Regions from separate parts of the Cupriavidus sp. H39 genome, predicted to be linked through region 2. Evidence: riboswitches for the same ligand, from Rfam matches in the RefSeq annotation. Region 2 holds a riboswitch; the other holds the start of a gene.
What was found. Region 2 has a riboswitch for glycine ahead of ACOCMH_RS01250 (D-amino acid dehydrogenase). Riboswitches for the same ligand answer to the same signal wherever they lie in the genome.
Positions count from the first base shown of each region.

Region 1: linked by a shared signal. The riboswitch ahead of gcvT (glycine cleavage system aminomethyltransferase GcvT) and the one ahead of ACOCMH_RS01250 (D-amino acid dehydrogenase) in region 2 are both predicted to bind glycine.

Region 1 covers NZ_CP189848.1:105,507-112,595, forward strand. Annotated here, with positions in the region: gene ACOCMH_RS16015 (ABC transporter substrate-binding protein) at 1-689, shown strand, start outside; gene ACOCMH_RS16020 (UvrD-helicase domain-containing protein) at 712-2,817, opposite strand; gene ACOCMH_RS16025 (glycine zipper 2TM domain-containing protein) at 3,104-3,331, shown strand; glycine riboswitch at 3,407-3,493, shown strand; glycine riboswitch at 3,515-3,639, shown strand; gene gcvT (glycine cleavage system aminomethyltransferase GcvT) at 3,735-4,874, shown strand; gene gcvH (glycine cleavage system protein GcvH) at 4,984-5,364, shown strand; gene gcvP (aminomethyl-transferring glycine dehydrogenase) at 5,463-7,089, shown strand, end outside.
Region 2 covers NZ_CP189846.1:164,460-171,548, reverse strand. Annotated here, with positions in the region: gene ACOCMH_RS01260 (tripartite tricarboxylate transporter substrate binding protein) at 1-155, shown strand, start outside; gene ACOCMH_RS01255 (class I SAM-dependent methyltransferase) at 433-1,281, opposite strand; gene ACOCMH_RS01250 (D-amino acid dehydrogenase) at 1,512-2,822, opposite strand; glycine riboswitch at 2,838-2,957, opposite strand; glycine riboswitch at 2,958-3,056, opposite strand; gene ACOCMH_RS01245 (TonB-dependent receptor) at 3,308-5,542, shown strand; gene ACOCMH_RS01240 (sialidase family protein) at 5,547-6,800, shown strand; gene ACOCMH_RS01235 (TlpA family protein disulfide reductase) at 6,797-7,089, shown strand, end outside.

The DNA.
Region 1 (7,089 bases), on a different replicon from region 2:
CGCCGCTGTCGGGGCTGGCGCTGGCCGCCGACAATGTCTGGTTCACGCGGGCCGACTACCAGGCTGAACTCGACGCCGCCGCGCAGCAGTTGCGTGGCTACGGACTGACGCGCCTCGCGCTGGCCGTGGCACCGGTTTTTGCCGTCTCGTCGCTGGCCCGGCTGGAGGCGCAGGCCGGCACCCGCGCGGTGCTGCTGGAAGGCACCGGCGCAGCCGCGGCCCGGCGCATTGCGGCGACGCGTCCGGGCGCGGTGATCGTCGCCGGCGACACCCTGGCCTATGCCGAACTGGGCCGGGAGCTGGCGGCCCAGGGTTGGTACGGGTTCCTGGTCGGCCTGTCCTCGGTCAGCGCCAATGCCGCGCGCGAGATCCTGGGCCGCGGCTACGCCGGCGGCCTGGTGCTGACCCAGGTGGCGCCGGGCCCGCAGCAGGCCACGTTGCGGGTGGTGAAGGAACACGTGGCGCGCATGAAGCAGTACCTCGACGAGCCGCCGTCGCCGGCGACGCTGGCCGGCTATATCGGCGCCGCCTGGCTGGCGCGGGCCCTGCAGGGGGTGCGCGCGGGCGGCCCGGCCGAACTGCGGCGGGCGCTGCAGGGGCGCTTCGACGTGGGTGACTTCACCCTCGACTTCACGCGCGGGCAGCGCGGCTCGCAGTACGTCACGCTGGCCGTGTCAGGCGCGAAGTAGCGTTCGACCGCGCCGGAACGGCTCAGCCTGCGACTGCCTTGCCGCCATTGCCGAGCAGCGCCTTGAGCGCGCCGAGGCGGTCCTTGGGGCTCATCGCCGGAGTCGCGTCGACCGGCGCGGGTGCCTCTTCCAGCTTCATCTCGCCGATAAAGCGCGACGGCTGGCACGAATAGGTTTCTCGCGCGCGCTTGCGCTTTTTGCACCAGCTGACATGCAGGCTGCGCTGCGCGCGCGTAATGCCCACGTACATCAGGCGCCGTTCTTCCTCGATCTTTTCGTCGCTCATGTCCTCGTCCTCGCGGCAGTGGGGCAGGATGCCCTCTTCCACGCCGACCAGGAACACATGCGGATACTCCAGCCCCTTGGACGCATGCAGCGTGGACAGCCGCACCGCGTCGGGATCTTCCTCGCGGCCTTCGAGCATGCTCATCAGCGCCACGGTCTGCGTCAGTTCGAGCAGGTTCTTGCCTTCGCTGCCGAACCCGTCGGCAGTGTCGAAGCCGGTGGCTGCCTCGCCCTCCGTCCCCTCGGGCTTGGTGCCCTTGCGCTTGAGCCAGTCGAGGAATTCCAGGGTATTGGTCCAGCGCGACTGCGCCTGCCGTTCGTCAAAACTGTCGTACAGGTAGGCCTCGTAGTGGATGCCTGCCATCAGGTCGTCGAGCACCTCGGTGGCCGGGTCCTTCGCGGCACGGTCGGCCAGCCGCACCATCGATTCGCAGAACACGCGCAGCGGTTCGAGCTGGCGCGGCTGCAGCTTGCCCTCGATGCCGCCCATCATGGCCGCCTCGAACAGCGACACCTTGGCCTGGCCGGCAAACGTGCCCAGCACTTCCAGCGTGGTGTTGCCGACGCCGCGGCGCGGCGTGGTGATGGCGCGGATAAAGGCGGGATCGTCGTCGGGATTGGCGATCAGGCGCAGATAGGCGCAGATGTCCTTGATCTCGGCCTTGTCGAAGAAGCTCTGGCCGCCCGACAGCACGTAGGGGATGCGCTCGCGCCGCAGGATCTGCTCGAACAGCCGCGCCTGGTGGTTGCCGCGGTACAGGATGGCGTAGTCGCGGAACTGCGCGCGGCGCTCGAACTTGTGCGCGGACAGGCGGAACACTACCGACTCGGCCTCGTGCTCCTCGTCGTTCATCGGGTGGATGGCGATCGGGTCGCCCATGCCGTGCTCGCTCCACAGCTTCTTGTCGAACAGCTTGGGATTGTTAGCGATGACGGCGTTGGCCGCTTCCAGGATGCGCACGGTGGAGCGGTAGTTCTGCTCCAGCTTGATCACCTTCAGGTCCGGGAAGTCGGTCTGCAGCCCGCGCAGGTTGTCCAGCGTGGCGCCGCGCCAGCCGTAGATGGCCTGGTCGTCGTCGCCCACCGCGGTGAACGCCGGCGCGCGCAGGTGCGAGCCGCCCGCGAGCAGCTTGAGCAGCTGGTACTGGCAGGCGTTGGTGTCCTGGTATTCGTCGACCAGGAAGTAGCGCAGGCGGTTCTGCCACTTGAGCCGGACCGCTTCATTGCGCGCGAACAGCTCCGCGGGCAGGCGGATCAGGTCGTCGAAATCCACGGCCTGGTACGCGTTCAGCGTGGCGACGTAGTTGCGGTAGACCAGCGCGGCCTGGTGTTCGTCGGCATTACCGGAGACCGCGGCCTGCGCGATCGCGGCCTCGGGGTCGACCATGCCGTTCTTCCACAGCGAGATCGTGCTTTGCACGCCGCGGATCAGCTTCTTGTCGGTGGTGCCCAGCTGTTCCTGGATCAGGCCGAAGCAGTCGTCCGAATCCATGATCGAAAACTGCGGCTTCAGGCCGACGTGCTCGGCTTCCATGCGCAGGATCTGCACGCCCAGCGAATGGAAGGTACAGACCGTCAGCTGCCTGAGCGGGATGCGCTTGCCCTCGCGCGTGGTCTTGCCCTCCATCAGCTTGGCGATGCGCTCCTGCATTTCCTTGGCCGCCTTGTTGGTAAACGTGACGGCGGCGATATGGCGCGGCTCGAAGCCCTTGTCCTCGATCAGATGCGCGATCTTCTGCGTGATCACCCGGGTCTTGCCGGAGCCCGCGCCGGCCAGCACCAGGCAAGGCCCGTCCAGGTAGCGGACGGCTTCGGATTGGGCGGGGTTCAGGCCATGGGTCATGCGGGAAGGCGCTTTGGGGGCGGCAAGGGATTCGATCGGAAAGGGCGGCGAGGCAGGCGGGGCGCGCCGCATCCCGTCAACAGGACCGGCGGCAAAGCTGCCGATGTTAACACGCACGCGGTGGCAGGTCAGTCAGCGTAATCCGCGTGCGCAGGGCTGTTTGTGTCACCGGCGTAACACTTCGTAAAGCCCGGAGCCGATTGCGCAATACGACGCTCTAACAAGTGTGTCCCTCGGCCTGTCGGAGGACTTGGGCATGCATAAATCATCACATCGGAGCCAAACCATGAAATCCCTGCAAGCTTTGACCAAGGTGACCCTGATCGGCATGACGGTCGCGGCCTTTGCCGGTTGCGCGGACATGACCCCGAAGCAGCGTAATACCGCCATTGGCGCGGGTGCCGGCGCCGTCGGCGGCGCCGTCCTTACGGACGGCAGCGCGCTGGGTACGCTGGGAGGCGCCGCGGTGGGCGGCGTCATCGGCAACGTGGTCACCGACGACAAGAAGAAGTAAATCCGGCCACGCAGCACCGGGTACGGCAGGCTCCGGCGGTGGTTTGACAAAGGCCGGGGCCTCCCGTACATTGCGCGCATCCGACCGGGAGAGCGCGCAGAACTGCGCCGCCGAAGGGGTATCACCCGAAAACTCTCAGGCACCACGGACCGGTCGGATCGGCATGCAACATGCACACGATGCATGCCGCACTCTGGAGAGCGGCACCCGCCATTCGTGGCGAGCGTGCCCACCGAAGGGGCGCGCGAGGATGGGATCGACCCGGTCCGCCTCGTAATCTCTCAGGTATCGAGGACAGAGGGGTCATCCGCTGCAGCGGATTGCCTGGCATCACGGCCAGGTGATCGTTGCGGCGGATGACCCTTTTTTGTTTTCGCCAACCGAGACTGCCCCCGAGGATCCCATGACGCTCCAGGCCACGCCCCTCAACGCTATCCACCGCGCCCTCGGCGCCCGCATGGTCGACTTCGGCGGCTGGGACATGCCGGTCAACTACGGCTCCCAGATCGAAGAGCACAACGCCGTGCGCACCGATGCCGGCATGTTCGACGTCTCGCACATGTGCGTGGTCGATCTCGCCGGCCCCAATACCCGCAGCTTCCTGCGCGGCCTGCTGGCCAACAACGTCGACAAGCTGCAGACCCCCGGCAAGGCGCTCTATTCGTGCATGCTCGACGAGAACGGCGGCGTCATCGACGACCTGATCGTTTATTTCTTCGCCGAGGACCGTTTCCGCCTGGTGGTCAACGCCGGCACCGCGGTGGGCGACATCGACTGGATCCGCGCCCGCAACGACGCCACGGGCAGCGGCGTGACCATCACCCCGCGCCGTGAAGACGTCGCGCCGGAAGGCGTGCAGCCGCTGGCGATCGTCGCGGTGCAAGGGCCCAACGCCCGCGCCAGGGTGTGGAGCACCTTCCCCTCGACCCAGCCTTCCGATGCGCTCAAGCCTTTCAACGCCGTGGTGGTGCAGGACCCCGCCCTGGGCGAAGTGATGGTGGCGCGCACCGGCTACACCGGCGAAGACGGCTTCGAGCTGGTGCTGCCGGCAGCCAGCGTCGCCGGCCTGTGGGAAAAACTGAATGCCGCGGGCGTGCGCCCGGCCGGCCTGGGCGCGCGCGACACGCTGCGCCTGGAAGCGGGCATGAACCTGTATGGCCAGGACATGGATATCAACGTCTCGCCGCTGGACGCGGGCCTGGCGTGGACCGTCGACCTGCAGAGCGAGCGTGACTTCACCGGCAAGGCGGCGCTGGCCGCCAACGGCCAGCAGCAACAGTTCCTCGGCCTGATCCTGCGTCCGACGGAAGGAAAAGCGGGCGGCGTGCTGCGCGCCCACCAGAAAGTCATTACCCCCGCCGGTGACGGTGAAATCACCAGCGGCACCTTCAGCCCCTCGCTGTCGCAATCGATTGCGTTCGCGCGCCTGCCGCTGGGCGTGAACGTGGGCGACACCGTGCAGGTGGAGATCCGCGACCGCAAACTCAACGCGACTGTGGTTAAACTGCCGTTTGTGCGTCATGGCAAGGCACTCGTGAGCTAAGGGAAAGCCCCGCTCACCCAACGGTCGCCCTCGCCTGCCGGCGCGTCATGCAATTCGCGCCGGGCAGGCATCACCCAACAAGAAACAGATCTGAATCCGGAGAACCTTCATGAATTTCCCCGCTGACCTCAAGTACACCGAGTCGCATGAGTGGGTGCGCGTCGAAGCTGACGGCACGCTCACCATCGGCATCACCGACCACGCCCAGGATGCGCTGGGCGACATCGTCTTCCTGGAACTGCCTGAAGTGGGCAAGTCGGTCGGTGCCGGCGACGCGCTGGCCGTGGTGGAATCGGTGAAGGCGGCGTCCGACATCTACGCCCCGGTGGCCGGTGAAGTGATCGCCGTCAACGAGGCCGCCACGGCCGCGCCGGAAAGCGTCAACGCCAACGCCTTCGACGCGTGGCTGTTCAAGCTCAAGCCGGCCAATGGCGACGACGTCAACGGCCTGATGTCTGCCGACGCCTACAAGGCCAGCGTCGGCGCCTGATCGCCCGCCGGTCCCGCGCCAGGGATCGGCACACCGCATTCGCGGCGCCGCGGCACGGCTGACCACCTGCCGCTGCGCCCACCACGAGGTTCTTGCCCATGAACGCCCCGCTGCCCATGAACGCCGCCCAAGCAACCCGGCCCACGCTGGCCGAACTGGAGGCGCGCGACGCCTTCGCCGCCCGCCATATCGGCCCCGATACCCCCGAGCAGCAGCACATGCTGAAGGCGCTCGGCTATGACAGCCGCGCCGCGCTGATCGACGCCGTGATCCCCGCCGCCATCCGCCGCCGCGACGGCATGCCGATGGGCGAGTTCACCGAGCCGCTGAGCGAAGAGGCGGCGCTGGCAAAGCTGCGCACCCTCGCCGGCAAGAACAAGGTACTGAAGAGCTTTATTGGCCAGGGCTACTTCAACACCATCACGCCCGGCGTCATCCTGCGCAATATCTTCGAGAACCCGGCCTGGTACACCGCCTACACGCCCTACCAGCCCGAGATCTCGCAGGGTCGCCTGGAGGCGATGCTGAACTTCCAGCAGATGGTCACCGACCTGACCGGCCTGGACATCGCCAATGCGTCGATGCTGGACGAAGGCACCGCAGCGGCCGAGGCCATGACGCTGCTGCAGCGCGTGAACAAGCACGACTCGAACACCTTCTTCGTCGCCGACGACGTGCTGCCGCAGACGCTGGAAGTGGTGCGCACGCGCGCGCTGCCGCTGGGCATCGAAGTCAAGGTCGGGCCCGCCGCCGATGCCGCCGCCGCGGGCGCCTTTGGCGTGCTGCTGCAATACCCGGGCGTGAACGGTGACATCAACGACTACCGCGCCATTGCCGAGGCCGTGCACGCCGCCGGCGGCCTGGTGGTGGCCGCCGCCGACCTGCTGGCGCTGACCCTGATTGCCGCCCCCGGCGAATGGGGTGCCGACGTGGCCGTGGGCAATTCGCAGCGCTTCGGCGTGCCGCTGGGCTTTGGCGGCCCGCACGCCGGCTACATGGCGGTGAAGGACGCGTTCAAGCGCTCGATGCCGGGCCGGCTGGTGGGCGTGACCATCGATGCGCAAGGCAACAAGGCCTACCGCCTGGCACTGCAGACGCGCGAGCAGCATATCCGCCGCGAGAAAGCGACCTCCAACATCTGTACCGCGCAGGTGCTGCTGGCGGTGATGGCGTCGATGTACGCCGTCTACCATGGCCCGCAGGGCCTGAAGCGCATCGCGCAACGCGTGCATCGCCTGACCGCGACCCTGGCCGCGGGCCTGGAAGCGCTCGGCTTCGCGCGCACCAACGCCAGCTTCTTCGACACGCTGACGCTGGAAACCGGCTTCAACACCGATGCGATCCATGCCGCCGCCACCGCGCGCGGCATCAACCTGCGCCATGCCGGCGCCACGCGCGTCGGCATCTCGCTGGACGAGACCGCCACCCGCGCCGACGTGATCGCATTGTGGGAGATCTTTACGCAAGGCAAGCCGCTGCCGGCCGAGGTGGACTTCGACAAGCTCGAGGCCGCCGCGGACGATGCCTTCCCGCCCGCGCTGGCGCGCACCAGTGCCTACCTGACGCACCCGGTCTTCAACACGCACCACGCCGAGCATGAAATGCTGCGCTACCTGCGCATGCTGGCCGACAAGGACCTGGCGCTGGACCGCACCATGATCCCGCTGGGCTCGTGCACGATGAAGCTGAACGCCACCAGCGAGATGATCCCGGTGACCTGGCCCG
Region 2 (7,089 bases):
CGCAGGGGCTGCTCGAGGACAGCAAGGCGAAGACCGCGCTGGGCCAGCAAGGCGATGTCGTGATGATCGATCCGGCCAATTTCGCGAAGCGCGTGGCAAAGGAGGAGGGCAATTGGACGGCGGTGATCCAGCGCGAAGCGATCACGCTGGATTAAGGCGGCAGACGGCGCGGCGAGCGTTGCGAAGTCTGTGGGGAATGTGCACTTTGGCGGAGGTTGATTGATAGCGCCGGGCGGCCAGTATGCGGCCGACTGGCCTGGCGCGGGCTGGTGAGTTTTACCGTCGTAGAACGACCGACCCTTCGCCGTCAATCAAGTCTTCGTGTCTGGAACGGCCGTCCATCGTTGTTGAGCCGTCATTCGCTCACCCCTGCAAACTCGGTAGCGCGGACAGGACTCAAACTTTCTCCCGATCTGCATCGGCCTGTTGAAACTATCCTGGCCTGGCGCCCGACCCGATGATGAGTTCAAGCTCGGTCTTGAAGCCATCACCGGCGTCAAACTGCTTTAGGCATTCATAAACATCGTTCCAGGCCTTCAATCTCGCCGCGACGTCGAGGTCGGCTATCACAGCCCGGTATGCCCCGGCGGCTTCCTGCATCAGTTGCAGAGCATCGGACGCGCTCGGCAAGGCGAGTTGCGCTCGAACGTGTTGTGTTTTCACATCGCCAAGACCGCTGTCGTTCATCAGGCGTTCCATCACGCCATCGCCTCCCAGTGCGAAGATTCCAGGTTGTCCGGGCGCGGGAGGAGACTTGCCTGCGTGGCGTAGAAGGATCGCCATCGGCTGAGCCATGAAGGGATTGTTGGCCGGCGTCGTGAAGACCAGCGCCGCGAAACGCGCGCCAGGCTTGAGTGCGCGTTGGACAGCTATCAAGGCCTCACCAGGTGACGGAAAAAGCATCAATCCCAAGCGGCACATCGCCGCGTCGAACGGCGCCAATGTCTCGTCCAATTCGTCTGCGGCGCATTCCAGTGTTTCGATATTCTGAAGACCGGCACGCGCGGCATTTCGGCGGACATGCTCCAGCATGGTGCCCGATAAATCACAGGCAACCACTTCGCCGTCGGCACCCACTCGCATTGCTGCCTGGATGCTCTGGCTCCCGGCACCGCAAGCGAGATCGAGAACGCGCATACCCGGCCGGATACCGGCCATATCCATGAGCGTGTCCGTGGCGCCCGAAAGATTGGTGGCGAACACATGCTCCCACTTCGCCCAGCCGGGTGCTGCCGATTCCCACGTATTGCGAAGATTGGATTTCACCCTGCTGTCGGTCATCTGTACGCTCCTCAGGACCCACCGCCGTTTGTACAGGAGCATTGTATTGCGCAAGCGATCGTGTGGGTCCTGTCGTGCAGCGCCCGTTGGTTGGCCTCCACGCAGAAGGCTTTCATTCTGCGCACAATTGGAGACTGCGCGGGTGAGTGAGTGCCTTCCTGAACGAATCCAACGGCTGAGTGGCCATTTGTTCGGCTCCGGTCTTGCCCTGACCCTCTACCTTCGCATCATCAGATCCCGCCCGCCGCCATGGCAGCGCCCGGCACTACCGCCGGCGCCGTTCCCAGTGCCTGGTCCACAACGCCCGCCACCATGTCCGCCGTCACCGCCGACAAGGTCCACCCCAGGTGTCCATGGCCGGTGTTGTAGAAGATGCAGGCCGCGCGACCGCGCCCCACGCGCGGCAGCATGTCGGGCATCATTGGCCGCAGCCCGGCCCACGGCACCACGCTGCGCGTGCTGACGCCGGGGAAGCACTGCTGCACCCAGTCCACCAGCGGGCGGATGCGGTCGGCGCGGATATCGCGGTTGGTGCCGTTGAACTCGGCGGTGCCGGCAACGCGGAAGCGGTCGTCGCCCAGGCGGCTGGTTACCAGCTTGGTTTCGTCGTCTAGCAGGCTGACCACCGGTGCCGCGGCGCGGCTGGCGTCATCGGTCAGGTTGACGGTGATCGAATAGCCCTTGACCGGATAGATATTGACGCGGTCGCCCAGCCCGGCGGCCAGCGCGCGGCTGGCGGTGCCGGCGCAGATCACGGCGCCGTCGAAGGTGGAACTGGCGGTGTCGTTGTCGTCCTGCACGGTGACGGTGGCATGCCGTCCGTCCGTTTTCACCGCGCGCACGTCCTGGCCGTACAGGCAGCGCACGCCCAGGCGCGCAATGGCGGCGGCGAGGCCGCTGGTGAACTTGTGGATGTCGCCGGTGGAATCGCTCTCGGTGAAGTAGCCGCCATAGTAGGAGCCTGCCAGCGTCGGCTCGATCGCCCGCATCTCCCCGGGCGTCACCGCGCGCCGCTCCAGGCCGCCTCGCGCCAGCAGCGCGGAGACCCGGCCGGCATGCTCGAAGCCGGCCCGGTCGCGATAGATATGGAGGATGCCGGCCCGCTTCAGGTCGAAGTCGATGCCTTCCTGCGCCGCCCAGGCAAACAGGTGCTCGCGCGCGGCGATGGCCAGGCGCGCGGTTTCGATGGTGTTGCGGCGGTAGTGGGGAATCGACGCGATGAACTCGGCGAACCATGACAGCTTGTGCCAGCTGGGCCGGGGATTGACCAGCAGCGGCGCATCATTGCGCAGCATCCATTTGATGCCCTTGACGAGGGTGGACCAGTGGGTCCAGACCTCGGCATTGGAGGCGGAGAGTTGCCCGCCGTTGGCGAACGAGGTCTCCATGGCGGCATAGCGGTGCCGTTCGAACAGCGTGACGGAGAATCCGCGCCGGGCCAGCGCGTAGGCCGTGGTAACACCGGTGATGCCACCGCCGATGACAGCGATCGTTTTCATGATCTGCAGGATCCAGGAACGTCTGAGGGTAGGAGTCCGCACGCAACATGCGTGAAGGACGCCCCCTCTGTTCTGGACCTGAGAGATTCACGACGCCTGGCCGCGGGGGCGGGGCGCGCTTGCTCCTTCGGTATGCCGGGCTGACGATGGCGTCCGGCATTCTTCAGAGTGCACTGACGGGTGATGCCGGTCCTTTTGCCTGAGAGTTTCCGGGGCGGTTGCTCCTTCGGCGCCGTGCGCGGCGGGCGCCGCGACGGTCTCTCCCTGCATCACGCTGGCTGGATGCCAGTCGGGGCAATGTAGTGACAAGGCCGTGCATTGGGTATGCGGGTTAACGCTGAGATTGCCGGCGGCCCGCGTCGCTATGTCGCATCGGCGCCAATCGCCTCGCCCCATAAAATGTCAGCGCTCGCTATCGGGGAGGCGCGGGAGGCGCCTGATGCTGCGCAGGACAGCGAGCCAAAAAGACGACAACAAGGTTTCCAGTGAAGAAAAATCGCATTGCGCTCGCGGTTTCGGCGGTGCTGATGGGGCCCCCCGTTGCGGTCGCCCAGGCCGTGGATGCGCCCGAGCCGCTGCAGGAGGTGGTGGTCTCGGCCAAATCGGAGTCCGGCGAAACACCGGCGATCCCGCCCAACACGCCCGCGCCCGCCTACGGCATCCGCAGCACCCGCATGGCCGACTTCAACGTGGTCAATACGGAAGACGCGCTCAAATACGCGCCCAACCTCGCCGTGCGCAAGCGCTTTATCGGCGATATGAATTCGATCATCTCGGTGCGCAGCACCAGTTCGCGCCAGTCGGCGCGCGGGCTGGTCTATGCGGACGGCCTGCTGCTGTCCAACCTGCTGGGTTCGGATTTCAGCTTCCCGCCGCGCTGGTCGCTGGTCAATGCCGCCGAGATCGAGCGCATGGACGTGCTGTACGGCCCGTATTCGGCGCTGTATCCCGGCAACTCGCTGGGCGCGACGGTGCTGATCACCACGCGCACGCCGGAGAAGTTCGAGGGCGATGCCGGCGTGCAGCTGTTTGCGCAGCGTTTCGGCCTCTATGGCACCCATGACAACTTCAACGGCGTGCATGCCAACGCCTATGTGGGCGACCGCGTCGGCGCGTTCTCGTGGCTGGTCAGCGTGGACCGGCAGGACAGCAAGAGCCAGCCGCTGAGCTTCTATACCGCGTCGCGCTCGACGCGACCAGCGGGCGCGGCGGACATCCCGGTCTCGGGCGCCTATTTCGACCGGGACCAGAGCGGCCGCGATCGCGTGGTGATGGGCGTGAACAGCGAAGGCATCACGCACACGGTGCAAGACCAGCTCAAGCTCAAGCTCGGCTACGACATCACCAGCACGCTGCAGGCCCAGTTCACCGCCGCCTACTGGCAGCAGGACCGCTCCAATTCCACCGGCAGCTACCTGCGCGATGCCAACGGCAACGTGGTCTCGGGCGGGCCGGTGAATATCGGCGGCTACCAGTATGTGATTCCTGCCAACGCCTTCGCGCCGGGCAACGGCGAGGACGCGCGCTGGCTCTACGGGCTGTCGCTGCGCACGCGCAATCAGACCGGCTGGAACTTCTCGGGCGTGGCCTCGCTGTTCGATGTCAGCAAGGACGTGAGCCGCAGCGCCGGCACCGCCGGCAACGGACCGGGAACGGTGACCTATGGCGATGGCACCGGCTGGCGCACGCTCGACCTGAAGGCCGACTACCGCCCGCAGCGGTTGCAGGGCGGGCATTGGGTCACGGTCGGCTACCACTATGACAACTACCGGCTGAGCAACACCAGCTACGACACCTCTGACTGGCGCGCGGCCACCATCACCGCGTTCAACAACGCCTTCGCCGGCAAGACCGAGACCCAGGCGCTCTTTGCGCAGGACGCCTGGTACTTTGCCGAGGACTGGAAGCTGATTCCCGGCGTGCGCTACGAGCACTGGCGCGCCTATGACGGCAGCCGCAGCCAGCCGGGCGTGGCGGTCGGCTATCCCGTGCGCAGCGAATCCAACTGGTCACCCAAGCTGACGCTGGAGAAGGCGTTCGGGCAGGACTGGCTGGGCCGGTTGTCGCTGGGCCAGGCCTATCGCTACCCGACCGTCAGCGAGCTGTTCCAGGGCCGCATCACTGGCACGGCGCTGATCAACAATGACCCCACCCTGCGGCCCGAGCGCTCGTTCTCGAAGGACCTGACCTTCGAGCGCACGGTCGATGCCTCGAACTTCCGGGTCTCGCTGTACGAGGACGATATCCGCGATGCGCTGGTCAGCCAGACCAACACCACGGTATTCCCCACCGTCACCAGCTTCCAGAACGTGGAGCGGGTGCGCACGCGCGGCATCGAGCTGGCCTATGACGGGCGCGACGTGCTGGTGAGCGGCTTCGACCTGTCGGCCAGCGGCGCCTACAACCATTCGAAGACGCTGGAGAATGCCAACAACCCGGCCTCGGTGGGCAAGTATTTCTACCGCATCCCGAAGTGGCGCGCCAACCTGGCGGGCACCTATCGTTTCGCGCCGGCGTGGGCCGGCACGCTGGCCATGACCTATTCGGGCCGGCAGTACAATACGCTCGACAATTCGGACACCAATCCCGATACCTTTGGCGGCACCAGCAGCTTCCTGACCTTCGACGTCAAGGTGACCTACAAGCCCGCGCGCAATGTGCGGCTCGGGCTTGGCATCGACAACCTCACCGACCAGCGCTATTACGTCTACCACCCGTACCCGGGCCGGACGTTCTACGCCGAGGCAAAACTTTCCTTCTGAGCCCGTGAACACGCTGACTTCCACCCTGCCAGGCACCCGTCCCGCCGTCCGCGTCATCCTTGCCGGGCTGGTCGCCTGCGTCGCGGTGGCGGCCGCCGCCAGCGCGACCGCGCAGACGCACGGCAATCATGCCGGCCATGGGGGCCAGGCCAGGGCCGTGAAGACGAGCGAACTGGGCACCGGCGCCGCCTTCGACCGCGACGGCAAGCTGTGGATTGCCTACAAGGACGGTCCCCATGTTGCCGTGCGGTCGTCGACGGACTACGGCCGCAGCTTCGGCCCGGCGCGGCATGTCAACGGCACGCCGGAGCTGGTCGCCGCCGATCATGAAAGCCGCCCCAAGGTGGCCGCCGGGCGCGATGGCGAGATCTACGTCACCTGGACCCAGCCGCTGCCCACGCCGTGGACGGGCTTTATCCGCTTTGCGCGCTCCACCGACGGCGGCAACACCTTTGCCGAACCGCTGACGGTGCATGCCAACCGCGACCAGATCGCGCATCGCTTCGACGCCATCGCGGTGGATCCGGCCGGGCGCGTCTTTGTCAGCTGGATCGACAAGCGCGACGTGGCCGCCGCCGAGGCGCGCAAGCAGCCGTATGCCGGCGCCGCGATCTACTACGCCGTGTCGTCCGATCATGGCAAGAGTTTCCAGGGCGACTACAAGATCGCCGACCAGTCGTGCGAATGCTGCCGCATCGTGTTGTCGCCCACGCCGGATGGCCGCATGCTGGCGGTGTGGCGCCATGTGTTCCCGCCCAACGCGCGCGACCACGCGCTGGCGCTGCTGGGCGCCGACGGCAAGGCCACGCCGATGCAGCGCGCCACCTTCGACGACTGGCGCATCGACGCGTGCCCGCACCACGGCTCTGGGGCTTCGGTGGCGCCCGACGGCACCGTGCACATGGTGTGGTTCAGCGTGCGCGAAGACAAGCCGACGGTGTCGGTGGGGCGCTGGCGCGACGGCAAGCTGCAATCGCAACGTCCGCTGGAGGATGCGCGCGCGCAGCATGCCGATATCGTCGCGCTGAACGACAACGACATCGCGGTGGTGTGGAAATCGTTCGACGGCCAGCAAACGCGGCTCGCCGCCATGCTGTCGCACGACGGCGGCAAGACCTGGCAGACGCGCAAGCTGGCCGGTACCGAGCGTGATTCCGACCAGCCGCACCTGCTGCAGCACGCCGGCCGCGCCTACGTGCTATGGCGCACGGAGGCCGAGGGCTTCCGTGTATTCGCGCTCGGGCAGGAGGGCGCATGATGCGATCGCGCCGCCAACTGCTCGCCGCCGCCGTTGCAACATTGGCGCTGCTGTCCGGCACGGCCCATGCCGCCGGTCCGGCCGCCGACCGTGTCGCGGTGTTCGATTCGGCCAATGCCGCGCGCCTCGCCGCCAGCCAGGGCGGCAAGCCCTTCGTGCTGGTGGTGTGGTCGCTGGATTGCGTCTATTGCAAGCGCAACTTCGACGCCCTCGGCAAGCTGCGTGCACGCCATCCGGCGCTGCGCGTCGTCACGCTGTCGACGGACAGCGCCGACGCCCTGCCGCAAGT